DNA from 3 places in the Ancylobacter terrae genome. Region 2 is predicted to be linked to each of the others. Evidence: predicted binding sites of a transcription regulator. Region 2 holds the regulator's gene; each other region holds the start of a gene.
The links. The regulator HrcA, encoded in region 2, represses chaperone genes, less so after heat shock. The targets are predictions, from matches to a motif close to GTTAGCACTCNCNNNNNGNGAGTGCTAAC.
Positions count from the first base shown of each region.

Region 1: the regulator HrcA is predicted to act here: its motif matches at 1,397-1,425, upstream of groES (co-chaperone GroES).
Region 3: the regulator HrcA is predicted to act here: its motif matches at 1,669-1,697, upstream of groES (co-chaperone GroES).

Region 1 is NZ_JBJGXH010000001.1:2,847,672-2,852,897, reverse strand. Features, by position in the region: gene ACEUEL_RS13695 (phasin family protein) at 176-547, shown strand; gene ACEUEL_RS13690 (phasin) at 767-1,261, shown strand; gene groES (co-chaperone GroES) at 1,477-1,773, shown strand; gene groL (chaperonin GroEL) at 1,819-3,459, shown strand; gene ACEUEL_RS13675 (MarC family protein) at 3,571-4,239, opposite strand; gene ACEUEL_RS13670 (ribonuclease HII) at 4,340-4,996, shown strand; gene ACEUEL_RS13665 (glycosyltransferase family 39 protein) at 5,002-5,226, shown strand, end outside.
Region 2 is NZ_JBJGXH010000005.1:209,146-214,371, forward strand. Features, by position in the region: gene ACEUEL_RS21515 (alpha-ketoglutarate-dependent dioxygenase AlkB family protein) at 1-598, shown strand, start outside; gene ACEUEL_RS21520 (hypothetical protein) at 676-1,623, shown strand; gene grpE (nucleotide exchange factor GrpE) at 1,678-2,313, opposite strand; gene hrcA (heat-inducible transcriptional repressor HrcA) at 2,385-3,485, opposite strand; gene rph (ribonuclease PH) at 3,683-4,396, shown strand; gene rdgB (RdgB/HAM1 family non-canonical purine NTP pyrophosphatase) at 4,396-5,055, shown strand; gene hemW (radical SAM family heme chaperone HemW) at 5,063-5,226, shown strand, end outside.
Region 3 is NZ_JBJGXH010000001.1:1,171,075-1,176,300, reverse strand. Features, by position in the region: gene ACEUEL_RS05560 (SDR family oxidoreductase) at 1-471, shown strand, start outside; gene ACEUEL_RS05555 (exopolysaccharide biosynthesis protein) at 478-1,080, opposite strand; gene ACEUEL_RS05550 (usg protein) at 1,250-1,534, opposite strand; gene groES (co-chaperone GroES) at 1,797-2,111, shown strand; gene groL (chaperonin GroEL) at 2,164-3,801, shown strand; gene ACEUEL_RS05535 (GIY-YIG nuclease family protein) at 4,027-4,332, shown strand; gene ACEUEL_RS05530 (ABC transporter permease) at 4,502-5,226, opposite strand, start outside.

The DNA.
Region 1 (5,226 bases), on a different contig from region 2:
CCACCAGCGGTACGATTCTTTTGGCCCGGAGCAGAAGCTGTGCTCGGGCTGATACGTAAGGTTACGATTGCAATTTCCCGGTCATCACCTACGTTATCAGAATGCACGGATACGAAATGTAGCGTGATCGACGTAGCCCTGCTTTTGCCGCCGACCGCCGTTCGGGAGTCAGCAGATGGCCAAGCGACCCGACATCGAGGTTCCCGCCGAACTTCGTTCCATTGCCGAAAAGAGCCTCGATCAGGCCCGCAAGGCCTTTGAAGGTTTCATCGCAGCTGCTCACAAGGCCGTGGATGATGCGGAGGTGCGGGTGGATGACGTTCACGAGAACGCCCTCAAGTTCGGTCGTTCGGCTGTCGGCTTCGCTGAAGCGAACATTGCCGCGAGCTTCGATCTGGCTGCCGCGCTCGCTCGGGCAAGCACGCTCGACGAGGTGATCAAGTTGCAGTCCGAGTTCGCCATGCAGCAGGCGAAACGGCTTGCCGATCAGGCAAAGTCGCTCGGGCAGAGCGGCGCTGCTGCCGCCAAGGGCGCGCTGAACACCTGAGGCGTCTGCACGCCGGAACCTCCCACATTTCGCCGAAAAATTCGCGCTTCCGGCGTTATTGTGCATCGCAATATATTGCTGCAGTGCACAAATGATGGTACACGAGGCGCAGTTGGATCGGTGGTTGCCGGTCGCGTTTCAAGCATCAGGTCCGACCGCGGCACCGCGGCAGTGGTCGGCCTCTTTCGTTCAAAAAGCCGCGAACACGAGGTGAATCCCATGGTCGAGGTTGCTCCCACCACGCCGAAGAAAGCCGTCAAGGCTGCCACGTCCTCCGTCGAATCCGTCGCTGCGGCCTTCCCGAAGGTCGAACTCGCCAAGATCGAGGTGCCGGCCGCGGTGCGCGAGATCGCCGAGAAGAGCGTGCAGAACGCGCGCGAGGCGTATGAGAAGCTGAAGACCTCCGCCGAGGAAACCACGGACCTCCTCGAGGATACCTACGCAACCGCCAGCAAGGGCGTCGCCGAGTATAATACGGTGGCTCTGGAGTCGCTGCGGGCGAACGTGAATTCCACGTTCGACTATTTCGCCGCCATCCTCGGCGCCAAGAGCGTCGCGGAAGCCGTCGAGCTCTCCACCAGCCATCTGCGCAAGCAGTTCGACGTGCTGTCGTCGCAGGCCAAGGAACTGTCGGTGCTGGCCCAGAAGGTCGCGACCGAGACGGTCGAGCCGATCAAGGCTTCGGTCGAGAAGAACATCAAGAAGGCCAGCTGAGCCTTCCGAGCTCACCCTGCCGATCGACGTTTCAACGCCCGCCCCGCCTCGCGCGGGGCGGGCGTTCGCGCGTTTACCGTGCCGGTGCCGGAGTGCTTGACAGGCAAAAGGGCCGTGCCTATCTCGATGCCCGGCGCTGGCACTCGTCTTTTTGGAGTGCTAACGCGTGGAGCCGGAGATGCGCCGCAGGCGCGACAGGAAGCCCGAGGATCAACATGGCCAAGCTGAAATTCCGCCCCCTGCACGATCGCGTCGTGGTCAAGCGGCTTGACGCGGAAGAGAAGACCGCCGGCGGCATCATCATTCCCGACACCGCCAAGGAAAAGCCCTCGCAGGGCGAGGTTCTCGCGGTCGGTCCCGGCGCGCGCGACGAGGCCGGCAAGCTGGTCGCTCTCGAAGTGAAGGCGGGTGACAAGGTGCTGTTCGGCAAGTGGTCGGGCACCGAGGTGAAGATCGATGGCCAGGATCTCCTCATCATGAAGGAGACCGACATCATGGGCATCGTCGCCTGAACAGGCCGGTAGCCGCCCGAAACCCTTCAGTCAGGAGTGAGCCAGATGGCCGCCAAGGACGTAAAATTTTCTGCTGACGCGCGCGAGAAGCTGCTGCGCGGCGTCGACATCCTCGCCAATGCGGTGAAGGTGACCCTCGGCCCCAAGGGCCGCAACGTCGTGATCGAGAAGAGCTTCGGCGCCCCGCGCATCACCAAGGACGGCGTCACCGTCGCCAAGGAGATCGAGCTCGAGGACAAGTTCGAGAACCTCGGCGCGCAGCTCGTGCGCGAAGTGGCCTCGAAGACCAATGACCTGGCCGGTGACGGCACCACCACCGCCACCGTCCTGGCCCAGGCCATCGTCAAGGAAGGCGCCAAGTCCGTCGCCGCCGGCATGAACCCGATGGACCTGAAGCGCGGCATCGACCTCGCCGTCGCCGAGGCGATCAAGGACATCCAGAAGCGCGCCAAGAAGGTGAAGAACACCGAGGAAGTCGCGCAGGTCGGCACCATCTCCGCCAATGGCGATGCCTCGATCGGTCAGATGATCGCTGGCGCGATGCAGAAGGTCGGCAATGAGGGTGTGATCACCGTCGAGGAGGCCAAGACCGCCGAGACCGAGCTCGATGTCGTCGAGGGCATGCAGTTCGACCGTGGCTACCTCTCGCCCTACTTCATCACCAACGCCGAGAAGATGATCGTCGACGTCGAGGACGCGTTCCTCCTGATCTTCGACAAGAAGCTCTCCGGCCTGCAGCCCATCCTTCCCGTGCTCGAAGCCGTCGTCCAGTCCGGCAAGCCGCTGGTGATCGTCGCCGAGGACGTCGAGGGCGAGGCGCTTGCCACGCTGGTCGTCAACAAGCTGCGCGGCGGCCTCAAGGTCGCGGCCGTCAAGGCGCCGGGCTTCGGTGATCGCCGCAAGGCCATGCTCGAGGACATCGCCATCCTCACCGGCGGCCAGGTCATCTCCGAAGAGCTCGGCATCAAGCTGGAGAGCGTCACGCTCGCCCAGCTCGGCCGCGCCAAGAAGGTGATCATCGAGAAGGAAAAGACGACGATCGTCGACGGCGCCGGCAAGAAGAAGGACATCGAGGGCCGCGTCGCGCAGATCAAGGCGCAGATCGAAGAGACCACCTCGGACTACGACCGCGAGAAGCTGCAGGAGCGCCTGGCCAAGCTCGCCGGCGGCGTCGCGGTGATCCGCGTCGGCGGCGCGACCGAGGTCGAGGTCAAGGAGAAGAAGGACCGCGTCGACGACGCGCTCAACGCCACCCGCGCGGCGGTGGAAGAGGGCATCGTCCCCGGCGGCGGCATCGCCCTGCTGCGCGCCAAGAAGGCGGTCGAGAAGGTGACTTCGGACAACCCCGATATCGTCGCGGGCATCAAGATCGTGCTCAAGGCGCTCGAGGCCCCGATCCGCCAGATCGCCGAGAATTCGGGCGTGGAAGGCTCGATCGTGGTCGGCAAGGTGCAGGACTCGAAGGATCAGACCTTCGGCTTCAACGCCCAGACCGAGGAGTTCGTGGACATGATCGCGGCCGGTATCGTCGATCCGGCCAAGGTGGTGCGCACGGCTCTCCAGGATGCGGCTTCCGTGGCCGGCCTGCTCGTGACCACCGAGGCGCTCATCGCCGACCTGCCGAAGCCCCCGGCCGGCGCGCCGGCCATGCCGGGCGGCGGCGGCATGGGCGGGATGGACTTCTGATCCATTCCCCTCCTCGACGAGACGGAGAGGCCGCCTTCGGGCGGCCTCTTTTTTGGTCGCGGGTACCGGCGGGAGCAGGAGCTTGATCGAGCCCCCGTGCGCGACGGCGCGTCAGATCGCCGGCAGCTTAAGCCATTGGCTGAGTGCTGTCAGCGTCAGGTCCACCGCGAGCGCCGCGAGGATCATGCCCATCACCCGACTGATGATGGAGGCGCCGCCCCGCCCGATCAGCCGCGACAGCCGGCCCGCGGCGAGAAGAATGAGCAGCGTGCACAGCAGCACCAGGCCGAATGTGGCGACGGTCAGCGCGCGGTCCGGGAAATCGTGGCGGGCATTGTCGGTGAGCACGACCGCAGCCAGCATGGCACCGGGGCCGGCGATCGAGGGTATCGCCAGCGGATAGACCGCGAGCTCGACGATGTTGGTCTCGGCGGTCGGATGGGTGTCGCCGTGTGACTTGCCGTGGATCATGCTCAGCGCGAACAGGAACAGCACGATTCCGCCGGCTATCTGGAAGGATTCGATCGAGACATCCATCGCCCGCAGCAGCCAGTGACCCGCAAATACGAAGAACAGCAGCACGCCGAACGAGATGAGCACCGCGAACACTGCCGCCTTGAGCCGATCCGGTGCCGCGAGCCCGGCGGTGACGGCAAGAAAGACGGGCAGCGTGCCCAGCGGGTCGATCACCACCCAGAGGGTCACGAATTCGGAGATTCGCTCGGACCAGTTCATGCGCTTGCCACTCTCGTTGCCGAAGCACTGCTTCTGAAGCGACAATAAGTTCCGGTGTCGGCGCTGTCTTCTTGTGGTGCGCTTGCATCGCGTCGGACGGCCTGCTTTTCATGGCCATGTTGAATCGATGCGGTGAGGTGTGCAGGTGACGAGAAAGCCCCGGCCGGCCCGGATTGCCGCACCGCGATCATGGCCTAGCCTCGAGCATGAGCGCGCCGCCTGGGCTTGTGGCGAGGTGCCCGTGGCCGGCGCCGACGAGGTCGGGCGCGGTCCCTGGGCCGGCCCGGTGGTGGCCGCGGCTGTCATTCTCGATCCCGCCCGCGTACCGGAGGGGCTGGACGACTCCAAGAAGCTCAGCGCTGGCAGGCGCGAAGAACTGTTTGCCGAGATCTGCAGCGTGGCGGAGGTGTCCGTCGCTTTCGCCCCGCCGTCGCGCATCGATGGCTACGATATCCGCAAGGCGACGCTCTGGGCGATCGCTCGCGCCACGGCCGGCCTGCCGCGCGCGCCTCGTTTGCTGCTGGTCGACGGTCGGGATGTTCCCCCCGTCGGGTGCAGCGCTCGCGCCATCATCGGGGGCGACGGTCTGGTCGCCTCCATCGCGGCGGCCTCGATCGTCGCCAAGGTCACCCGGGACCGGCTCATGGCGTCGCTGGGCGGCGCGTTTCCCGGCTATGGTTTCGAGCGTCACATGGGTTACGGCACTCCCGAACACGCCGACGCGCTGGCCCGCCTCGGGGTGTGCCGCCACCACCGGGCTTCCTTTGCGCCCGTGCGCGCACGGCTCGCGGCAGCGGAGTAGCCTGCGTGCTCTGGTCGGCGCTGTGGATCGAAGGGTTGCGGGCCCGACCTGGCCTCGTCGCGCTCGCCGCGGCGGGAGCCTATGCGCTGTTGTGGCTTCTGGTCACGCTGGTGCTGTTCGCGGCCCCGCCCGAGGCGCTGGTCCGCCATCTGGTGGCGGCCGATGCCTGGCGCGCCACGGGCGAAGGCGGACTGCTGGCGATGGGCCTCTCGCGGCTGGCCCTGCGCGCA
Region 2 (5,226 bases):
GCCGGGCTGTCGCTGGTGGCCGGGGTTCCTCGACCGGCCGGCGCAGGAGGCGCTGCGCGACGCGATCCGCGCCGTGCTCGTCGAGGCGCCGCTGTTCACGCCCGCGATGCCGCGCACCGGCAAGCCCTTCTCCGTGCGCATGTCGAATTGCGGCCCGCTCGGCTGGGTGTCGGATGTCGAGGGCTATCGCTACCAGCCGCTGCACCCGGCCACCGGCCGGCCGTGGCCGGACATGCCGCCGGCGCTGGTCGCGGCGTGGGCCGCGCTCGCGGGCGGCGCGCCGGCGCCGGAGGCCTGCCTGATCAACTGGTATGGCGAGGGCGCCCGTATGGGCCTGCATCAGGACCGCGACGAGGACGACCTCGACACGCCGGTGCTCTCGCTGTCGCTCGGCGACAGCGCGGTCTTCCGCATCGGTGGCACCGCGCGGCGCGATCCGACCCGCTCGATCCGGCTCGCCTCGGGCGATGCGCTGCTGCTGGCCGGGGCGAGCCGGCTGGCCTTCCACGGCATCGATCGCATCCTGCCGGGCACGTCGACCTTGCTCGGCACGCCCGGACGGCTCAATCTGACCCTGCGCCGCGTCACGCGCGGTTGAAGCCGGGGCATACGCTCCGTCACTTTCCTGCCGCGATGGGTCGCCACACCCGCGCCATGACCATCGGGATCGCACATATGCGCAGGCTTTTCGCCGGGATCGTCGCCGGTTTCATGCTCGCCGCCTCGGCCGGGCCGCTCGCGGCGGCCGACGCCGTCTTCGCCGGCGAGGGCACGGTCGGCCTGGTGCCGCCGGCCGGCATGGTGCCGGCGTCGGGCGTCCACGGTTTCGAGGACCGGGCGGCGAAGGCCTCGATCCTGATCGTCGAGATGCCGCCCAGCGCCTTCGGCGAAATCCTCTCCGGCTTCGACACCGATGCGCTCGCCACCAAGGGGGTCGTGGTCGAGCATCGCGAGGACCTCACGCTCGGCGATGGCAGCAAGGCCTTGCTGCTGCGCGGCCGCCAGCAGGTCGGCGGGCTCAGCCTGCGCAAATGGGTGCTGCTGGGCGGGGGCAAGAGCACGACCGCCCTCGTCACCGCGCAATATCCCGATGCCGCCGCCGCCACCTATCCCGACACGGCGATCGAGGCGGCGCTGCGCAGCGTCGTGTTCCGCGCGCCGCCGACCACGGACGAACTGGTCGCCCGCCTGCCCTTCGCCGTGCCGGCGATCGACGGCTACCGCCCGCTCAAGGTGCTCGGCAATGCGGCGGTGATGATGGCCAAGGGGCCGGCCGACCAGATCGAGGGCTTCCAGCAGCCGGTCTTCATCGTCGCCGCGGCGCAGGGCGACATCCGCGAGGAGGACCGCGACAGCTTCTCCCGGCGCGCCATCGCTTCCGTGCCGGGCGTCAAGAACATCAAGCCCGAGCGCGGTGGCCCGCTGCGCATCGGCGGCCAGCCCGGCTTCGAGATCGTCGCCAGCGCGGAGGATGCCAAGACCGGCGCGCCGGTGAAGGTGGCGCAGTGGCTCCGCTTCGGGAAGAGCGCCTATATCCGCATGGTCGGGGTGGCGCGCGCCGACGGCTTCGACACCGCCTTCACCGAGATGCGCGGCCTGCGCGACGGCGTCACGCTGCGCTGAACGAAAGCGGCCGGGCTGAGCCCGGCCGTCGTGCGAACATCCCGTCCGGTGGGATCAGGCGCCGGTCTGAGGCCCTTCGGAGGCCGGGGCATCGGGCTGCGCGGCGGGCTTGGGGCCGCCGCGGGCGACGCCGACCATGGCCGGGCGCAGCACCCGCCCGCCGATCGTGTAGCCGGGCTGGATCACCTGAACCACCGTGCCCGAGGGCACGGCGGGGTTCGGCACCTCGAACATCGCCTGATGCAGATTGGGGTCGAACTTCGCCCCTTCCGCCTCGATCCGCGCGACGCCGTGCTTGGTCAGCGTCTGCGCCAGCGCCCGCTCGGTGAGTTCGATACCGTCGAGCAGCGTCTTCAGCGTGCCCTCGGCCTTGGCCCGCGCCTCGGCGTCGATGGCGCCCAGCGCACGGCCGAAATCATCCGCCACGGTGAGCATGTCGCGCGCGAAGGAGGCGATGCCGTAGGTCTTGGCGTCGGCGACCTCGCGCTCGGCCCGCCGGCGGATATTGTCGGCCTCGGCGAAGGCGCGCAGGAACTTGTCCTTGAGGCCCGCCACCTCGGCGTCGAGGCGTTCTTTCTCGGCGACGAGGGCGGCGATGGTGGCTTCCGCGCCCGGGGTGCCGGTCGCGTCGGCGGCGCCGGACGCCGCTGCGTCGGGCGCATCCGCCGGGTTGTGGTTGTCAGCAGTCATGCAATCCTCTTCCGGGCCCTGTCACGCGAGCCCGCCAATCGCCCGCCATATCGGGTCGCGGGGCCGAAAAATCAAGCCGCATCCGCCCCCGGCCCGCCCAGTATGCGGCTGACCACGCGGGCGGTGAAGTCGACCATCGGCACGATGCGGGCATAGTTCAGCCGGGTCGGCCCGATCACGCCCAGCACGCCGACCACCCGCCCCTGCCCGTCGCGATAGGGGGCGACGATGGTGGAGGAGCCGGACATCGAGAACAGCTTGTTCTCGGCGCCGATGAAGATGCGCAGCCCCTGCGCCTCCTCCGCGCGGCCCAGCAGGTCGACCACTTCCTGCTTCGCCTCGAGATCGTCGAACAGCAGCCGCACCCGCTCGAGGTCCTCGATCGCCTTGAGGTCCTGCAGCAGCCGGGCCTGGCCGCGCACGATCAGCCGGCGCTCGTTCTTCTCCCCGCCCGACCAGCTGGCGAGGCCGTCGGCCACCACCCGCGCGGTGATTTCGTCGAGCTCGGCCTGGCGCGCCTGCAGCGCCTTCTGCACCTCGGCACGCAATTCGCCGATGGTGCGCCCGCGGGCGCGGGCATTGAGGAAATTGGTGGCCTCGACCAGGGCCGAGGCGGGCAGGCCCGGCGGCAGCGTCACCAGCCGGTTCTCCACCTCGCCGTCCTCGGCGACGAGGATGAGCAGCGCCCGGCTCGGCTCCAGCGCCACGAACTCGATGTGCTTCAGCCGCGCGTCGTTCTTGGTGGCGGTGACGATGCCGGCGCCGTGCGAGAGGCCGGAAAGCAGCGTCGAGGCCTCCGCCAGTACGCCGTCGAGCGTGCGCCCGCGGGCGGCGGCGCGCACCTGTGTCTCGATGGCGTTGCGCTCCTCCTCGGCGACGTCGCCGATCTCCAGCAGCGCGTCGACGAAGAAGCGCAGCCCCCGGTCGGTCGGCAGCCGCCCGGCGCTGGTGTGCGGCGCGAAGATGAGGCCGGCGGCTTCCAGATCCGCCATCACGTTGCGCACCGAGGCGGGCGACAGCGTCATCGGGATGAGCCGCGAGATGTTCCGCGAGCCGGCCGGCTCGCCCGTGGCGAGATAGGTCTCGACGATCTGCCGGAAGATCTCGCGGGAACGCTCGTCGAGCCGGGCGAGTTCGGGAGCGCGGGAGGCGAGCAGCGGGTCGAGCGGCATGTCGGCGTCGGTTCCGATGGCGTTTGGCGGCGCGTCCCGGCGGGGCGCGGCCTCTATTATACTGATGAGCGGCACGGCCGGTTCAAGTCGCCATCACGCTTTCCGCGCGCGGCGCGGGGGAGCCCCGCCGGAGCGCCCCTTGCCGGCCGGGGCGCGACGCACGTAAAAGGGCTGCCGGATCGAGAAAGGAAATCACCATGCGCCCGTCCCGCCGCGCCGTCGACGAGATGCGCGCCGTCAGCTTCGAGCGCGGCGTGCTGCGTCATGCCGAGGGGTCCTGCCTCGTCAAGTTCGGCGATACCCATGTGCTTGTCACCGCCACGCTGGAGGAGCGCCTGCCGCCCTGGCTGAAGGGGCAGGGCCGCGGCTGGGTGACCGCCGAATACGGCATGCTGCCGCGCGCCACCCATGAGCGCACCCGCCGCGAGGTCACCGCCGGCAAGCCCTCCGGCCGCACCCAGGAGATCCAGCGCCTGATCGGCCGCTCGCTGCGCGCGGTGGTCGACCTCGAGAAGATGGGGGAGCGCCAGATCACCGTCGACTGCGACGTCATCCAGGCGGACGGCGGCACCCGCACCGCCTCCGTCACCGGCGCCTGGATCGCGCTGCACGATTGCCTCGCCTGGATGAAGGCGCGCGGCATGTTCTCGGCAATGCCGCTGCGCGACCACGTGGCGGCGGTCTCCTGCGGCATCGTCAAGGGCGAGCCCCGGCTCGATCTCGACTATGCCGAGGATTCGGACGCGGACGCGGACGTCAATTTCGTCATGACCGGCACCGGCGGCCTCGTCGAGGTGCAGGGCACTGCGGAGAAGACGCCGTTCTCCGAGGACGAGTTCGCGGCGCTGATGGATCTCGCCCGCAAGGGCATCACCCGCCTCGTCGACCTGCAGAAGCTGGCGGTGGCGTGATGGAGTCCGATCTCCGCCCGCACCGCCGGCTCGACGGCAGGGTGGTCATCGCCACCCACAATGCCGGCAAGCTGGAGGAGATGGCCTTCCTGCTGCAGCCCTATGGCGTCGAGGCGACCTCCGCCGGCGAGCTCGGCCTGCCCGAGCCGGACGAGACCGGCCTCACCTTCGCCGAGAACGCCCGCATCAAGGCGCGCTCGGCCGCCGAGCTGACCGGCCTGCCGGCCTTCGCCGACGATTCGGGGCTCTGCGTCGAGGCGCTCGGTGGCGCGCCAGGGCTGCTCACCGCCCGCTGGGCGGGGCCGGAGAAGGACTTCGCCATGGCCATGGCCAAGGTGGAGGAGGGCCTGCGCGAGGCCGACGCCACCGAGCCGGCGCAGCGCAAGGCGAGCTTCGTCTCGGCGCTCTGCATCGCCTGGCCGGACGGGCACACCGAGGATTTCGAGGGCGTGGTCGAGGGCACGCTGGTCTGGCCGCCGCGCGGACCGGCCGGCTTCGGCTACGACCCGATGTTCCTGCCGGACGGTCACAGCCGCACCTTCGGCGAGATGTCGGGCGTCGAGAAGCACGGGCTGCCGCCGGCGGGCCGCGGCCTGTCGCACCGCGCGCGCGCCTTCATCGCGCTGGCGGAAGCCTGCCTCGGCGCGAAGTTCGACTGAGGCCGGCATGGGGCTCATGACGCTGGAGCGCACCGACATCGCCCCCCCGATCCCGGCCGATCCCGGCTTCGGCGTCTATGTCCATTGGCCGTTCTGCCTGGCGAAGTGCCCCTATTGCGACTTCAACAGCCATGTGCGGCATGCCCCGCCCGACCAGGAGCGCTTCGTCAA
Region 3 (5,226 bases), on a different contig from region 2:
GCACCGATCGAGGACGTGCCTTTGGCCGACTGGCAGCGCGTCGTCAGCGTGAACCTGACCGGCGTGTTCCTGTGCATCCAGCACGCCGTGCGGGTGATGAAGGCGCAGACGCCCAAGGGCGGGCGCATCATCAATAATGGCTCGATCGCCGCGCACGCCCCGCGCCCCAACACGGCGCCCTACACCGCCACCAAGCACGCGGTGAGCGGCCTCACCAAGCAGGTGGCGCTGGAAGGGCGCGCGCACAACATCGCCTGCGGCCAGATCGACATCGGCAATGCCGACACCGACATGGCGTCGAAGATGAAGACCGGCATCATTCAGGCCAACGGGCAGATCATGGTGGAGCCGACCTTCGATCCCGTCCATGCCGGCAAGGCGGTGGCCTACATGGCGGGACTGCCGCTCGACGCGAACGTGCTCTCGATGACCATCATGGCCACCAGCGCGCCCTTCGTCGGGCGCGGCTGAGAACGGTCAGAAGAAGGCTGCGGCTCCGGAATAGAGCGCCCAGCTCAGGAGCCCCATCACACCCATGCTGACGAAGGTCGCGATGGTGCCGGCGAGGATGAAGGCCCCGTCGCGCTCCACCATGCCCAGCCCGAGAATGCACACGGCGATGCCGGGCGGCAGGTTGCCGAAGATCGGGATCGGCAGCATCAGCAGCAGCCCGAGGATCACCACCAGCAGCCCGACGCCGCGCCGCGCGAAGGCCGAGGCGAACATCGCCTGGCGCGGGCGCGAATAGGCCTCGAAGCGCTGCACCCATGGCAGGGCACGGTTGATCAGCTTCTCCAGCGAGGCGCGGGAGAAGGTGCGGGCCGCCAGCCAGCGCGGCAGCCACAATTCGTCGCGCCCGATCGCCATCTGCACGCCGACCAGCGTCAGGATGACGCCGCAGATCACCGGAATCCCCGGCGGCATCGGCAGGCAGTTGGGAATGCCGAACAGCAGCAGCGTGATGCCGAAGGCACGGTTGCGCAGCGCGCTGACCAGATCGCCCAGCGCGATGCGCTCGGCCGAATGGGCGGTCACGATGGCCGACAGGAGTTCGGACGTACGCGGCGGACGATGATCCACGGAAGGTTCCAAGACGCCTCTGCTCAGGCTCGAACGAGCCGCGGAGGCATTCCGGAACCCCCGCTTCGTCGCCCTCATAGCACGGCGAAAGCGGCAAGGTCAGGGCCGCGCGCGCACGGCGCCGGTGAATTGGGGTGGATGGCCCGTGCGCCCTGCTCCGGCCGGCGGGTCAGTTCAGCCGGAAGATGCCGTCGACCGCCCGGATCTCGGCGGGCTTGATCAGCCGCGCGTGGGAGACGGTGATGGTGTGCAGCGGTCCCTCGATCTCGCGCTTCCAGAAGTCGAGGAACCTGTGCAGCACGGGGAAGTCCGGGAAAACGTCGTAATGCTGCCAGAGATAGGTCTGGAGCAGGCCGGGATGATCCGGCATCCGATAGAGGATATGGGCGGTGGTCAGGCCATAGCCCGCCATCTGCTTCACGAAATCCGAAGACGCCGACACCTCTGCTGCCATGCGGAACCTCCCTGTCGCGATGAGCAAAGTGTTGCCGTGTTCGCTCGGATCGGCAAGCGAAAAATTGAAATAACCCTTTTCAATCATAATGTTGGCAGCATGTATGACGGACTGCTGACAGACTGTTGCAGCGCACTGGCACTCGCCTCCAGGGATTGCTAATTTTTCGCCCGCGCCCCCTTGTGCGCATGCGGGGCGCCGCCTAGATGTCGCGCGGGCTGAACGCCCGGTCCGTTGAATTCGACTATTCTGGAGAGATGCGATGAAGTTCCGTCCTCTGCACGATCGTGTCGTGGTCAAGCGCCTCGACGCCGAAGAGAAGACCGCGGGCGGTATCATCATTCCCGACACCGCCAAGGAAAAGCCCTCGCAGGGTGAAGTCGTCGCCGCCGGTCCCGGCGCCCGCGACGACGCCGGCAAGCTGGTTCCCCTCGACGTGAAGGCCGGCGACCGCGTGCTGTTCGGCAAGTGGTCCGGCACCGAGGTGAAGATCGACGGCGTCGATTACCTCATCATGAAGGAATCCGACATCCTCGGCATCCTCGACGCCGTTGCGGCCACCAAGAAGGCGGCGTGACGCTCGGCGCACGCCCGGCCACCGGCATTACGAAATCGGGAGTTAAGAAGAAATGGCTGCGAAAGACGTGAAGTTTTCCGCCGATGCGCGCGAGAAGATGCTGCGCGGCGTCGACATCCTCGCCAATGCGGTGAAGGTCACGCTCGGCCCCAAGGGCCGCAACGTCGTGATCGAGAAGAGCTTCGGCGCCCCGCGCATCACCAAGGACGGCGTCACCGTCGCCAAGGAGATCGAGCTCGAGGACAAGTTTGAGAACATGGGCGCCCAGATGGTGCGCGAAGTGGCCTCGAAGACCAATGACCTCGCCGGCGACGGCACCACCACCGCCACCGTGCTCGCCCAGGCCATCGTGAAGGAAGGCGCCAAGTCCGTCGCCGCCGGCATCAACCCGATGGACCTCAAGCGCGGTATCGATCTCGCCGTCGAGGCGATCGTCGCCGACCTCAAGAAGAACTCGAAGAAGGTCACCTCCAACGACGAGATCGCCCAGGTCGGCACCATCTCGGCCAATGGCGATGCCGAGATCGGCAAGTTCCTCGCCGAGGCGATGCAGAAGGTCGGCAACGAGGGTGTCATCACCGTCGAGGAAGCCAAGACCGCTCTGACCGAGCTCGACGTCGTCGAGGGCATGCAGTTCGACCGCGGCTACCTCTCCCCCTACTTCATCACCAACGCCGAGAAGATGCGCGTGGAGTTCGAGGATCCCTACATCCTCATCCACGAGAAGAAGCTCTCGGGCCTGCAGGAGCTCCTGCCGATCCTCGAGGCCGTGGTGCAGACCGGCAAGCCGCTGCTCATCATCGCCGAGGACATCGAGGGCGAGGCGCTCGCCACCCTGGTCGTCAACAAGCTGCGCGGCGGCCTCAAGGTCGCGGCCGTCAAGGCGCCCGGCTTCGGTGACCGCCGCAAGGCCATGCTGCAGGACATCGCCATCCTGACCGGCGGCGAGGCCATCTCCGAGGACCTCGGCATCAAGCTCGATTCGGTGACCCTCCAGATGCTCGGCCGCGCCAAGAAGGTGGTGATCGAGAAGGAGAACACCACCATCGTCGACGGCGCCGGCAAGAAGAAGGACATCGAGGGCCGCGTCGCGCAGATCAAGGCGCAGATCGAGGAGACCACCTCGGACTACGACCGCGAGAAGCTGCAGGAGCGCCTGGCCAAGCTCGCCGGCGGCGTCGCGGTGATCCGCGTCGGCGGCGCGACCGAGGTCGAGGTCAAGGAGAAGAAGGACCGCGTCGACGACGCGCTGCACGCCACCCGCGCGGCCGTCGAGGAAGGCGTCTCGCCGGGCGGCGGCGTCGCCCTGCTCCGCGCCATCAAGGTGCTCGAAGGCGTCAAGACCGCCAATGCCGACCAGAAGACCGGCGTCGAGATCGTCCGCCGCGCCATCCAGGCGCCGGCGCGCCAGATCGCGCTGAACGCGGGCGACGACGGCTCCATCATCGTCGGCAAGATCCTCGAGAACACCAGCTACGCCTTCGGCTACAACGCCCAGTCGGGCGAGTTCGTCGACATGTTCAAGGCTGGCGTGATCGATCCGACCAAGGTGCTGCGTTCCACCATCCAGAACGCCGCTTCCGTGGCCGGCCTGCTGATCACCACCGAGGCAATGGTCGCCGAGCTGCCGAAGAAGGCCTCCGCGGCCCCCGCCATGCCGGGTGGCGGCATGGGCGGCATGGACTTCTGAGCGACGTCCTTACGGCTCTGCAAGACGGAAGAGGCGCGGCGAAAGCCGCGCCTTTTTGCTGGCGGCCTCGCAACCCGGAAGGCCATGAGTGCAGATCGGAAGGCCTGGAGGCGACGCTCTCGGCTACTCTCGGTATCCTGTCCGCGCTCTTGCTGGTCCCATCCGGCACCGTCATCCTGAGGTGCGAGCGTAGCGAGCCTCGAAGGATGGTCCCGCGAGAACCAAATGGGTGCATTCGTCTACATGCTGCGGTGTTCGGATGGCTCGTTCTACGTCGGTTCCGCAACAGGCGACAGCCTCGACCGACGCGTTGCCCAGCACCAGAGCGGCGCCTTCCCCGGCTATACGTTCAAGCGCCGGCCGGTCGCGTTGATCTGGTCGCAGCATTTCGAACGGATCACCGACGCCATTGCCATCGAGCGCAAGCTCAAGGGCTGGAGACGTGAAAAGAAAGAGGCGCTCATACGGGGCGACTGGGAAGCTGTCCGTCGCCTCGCGCAGCGCCCGACCGCGCGCATTCCCGGACAATGAACATCCTTCGAGGCTCGCTTCGCTCGCACCTCAGGATGACGTTTGCGGGGATGATTAGAGGGCGGGATTCGGAGTTCAATACTCGGTTCGCTTCAGCACCACGTCATCCTGAGGTGCGAGCACAGCGAGCCTCGAAGGATAGTCCAGCGACCACAGGCCATCGGCTCCCTCAATCCAGCGTCTGCCGGAAGCGTTTCACGGCGATCACCATCGCCACCAGCATGATCAGCGTCAGCGCCACGATGTCGGTGGCGAGGTCGGCGGCGGTGGCGCCCTTGAGCAGGATGCCGCGCACCATGCGCAGGTAGTGCGTCAGCGGCAGCGTCTCGGAGATCCAGCGCGCCCAGGCGGGCATGCCGGCGAAGGGGAACATGAAGCCGGACAGGAGGATGTTCGGCAGGAAATACATGAAGGTCATCTGCACCGCCTGCAGCTGGTTCTGCGCCAGCGTCGAGAAGGTGTAGCCGATCGACAGGTTGGTGACGATGAACAGCCCCGTCAGCACGGTGAGCAGGCCGAGGCTGCCCACCATCGGCACGCCGAACAGGAAGACGCCGGCCGCGAGGATCATCGCCGCCTGCCCCGCGCCGACCATGACATAGGGCGCGATCTTGCCCAGCATCACCTCCACCGGGCGGATCGGCATGGCGAGCAGCGTTTCCATCGTGCCGCGCTCGATCTCCCGCGTGACCGAGAGCGCGGTGAAGATCAGCATGGTCATGGTGAGGATGGTGCCGAGCAGGCCGGGCACGATGTTGAGCTGGGTCACCGCCGCCGGGTTGTAGCGGGGATGGGTGCGGATGCTGAAGGCTGGCGGCGTCTTCTCGAGCCCGCTGCCCTCGGGCGCGTCGTCCGGCACCAGCCGCTCGCGCTTCACCGACTGCTCGACGATGC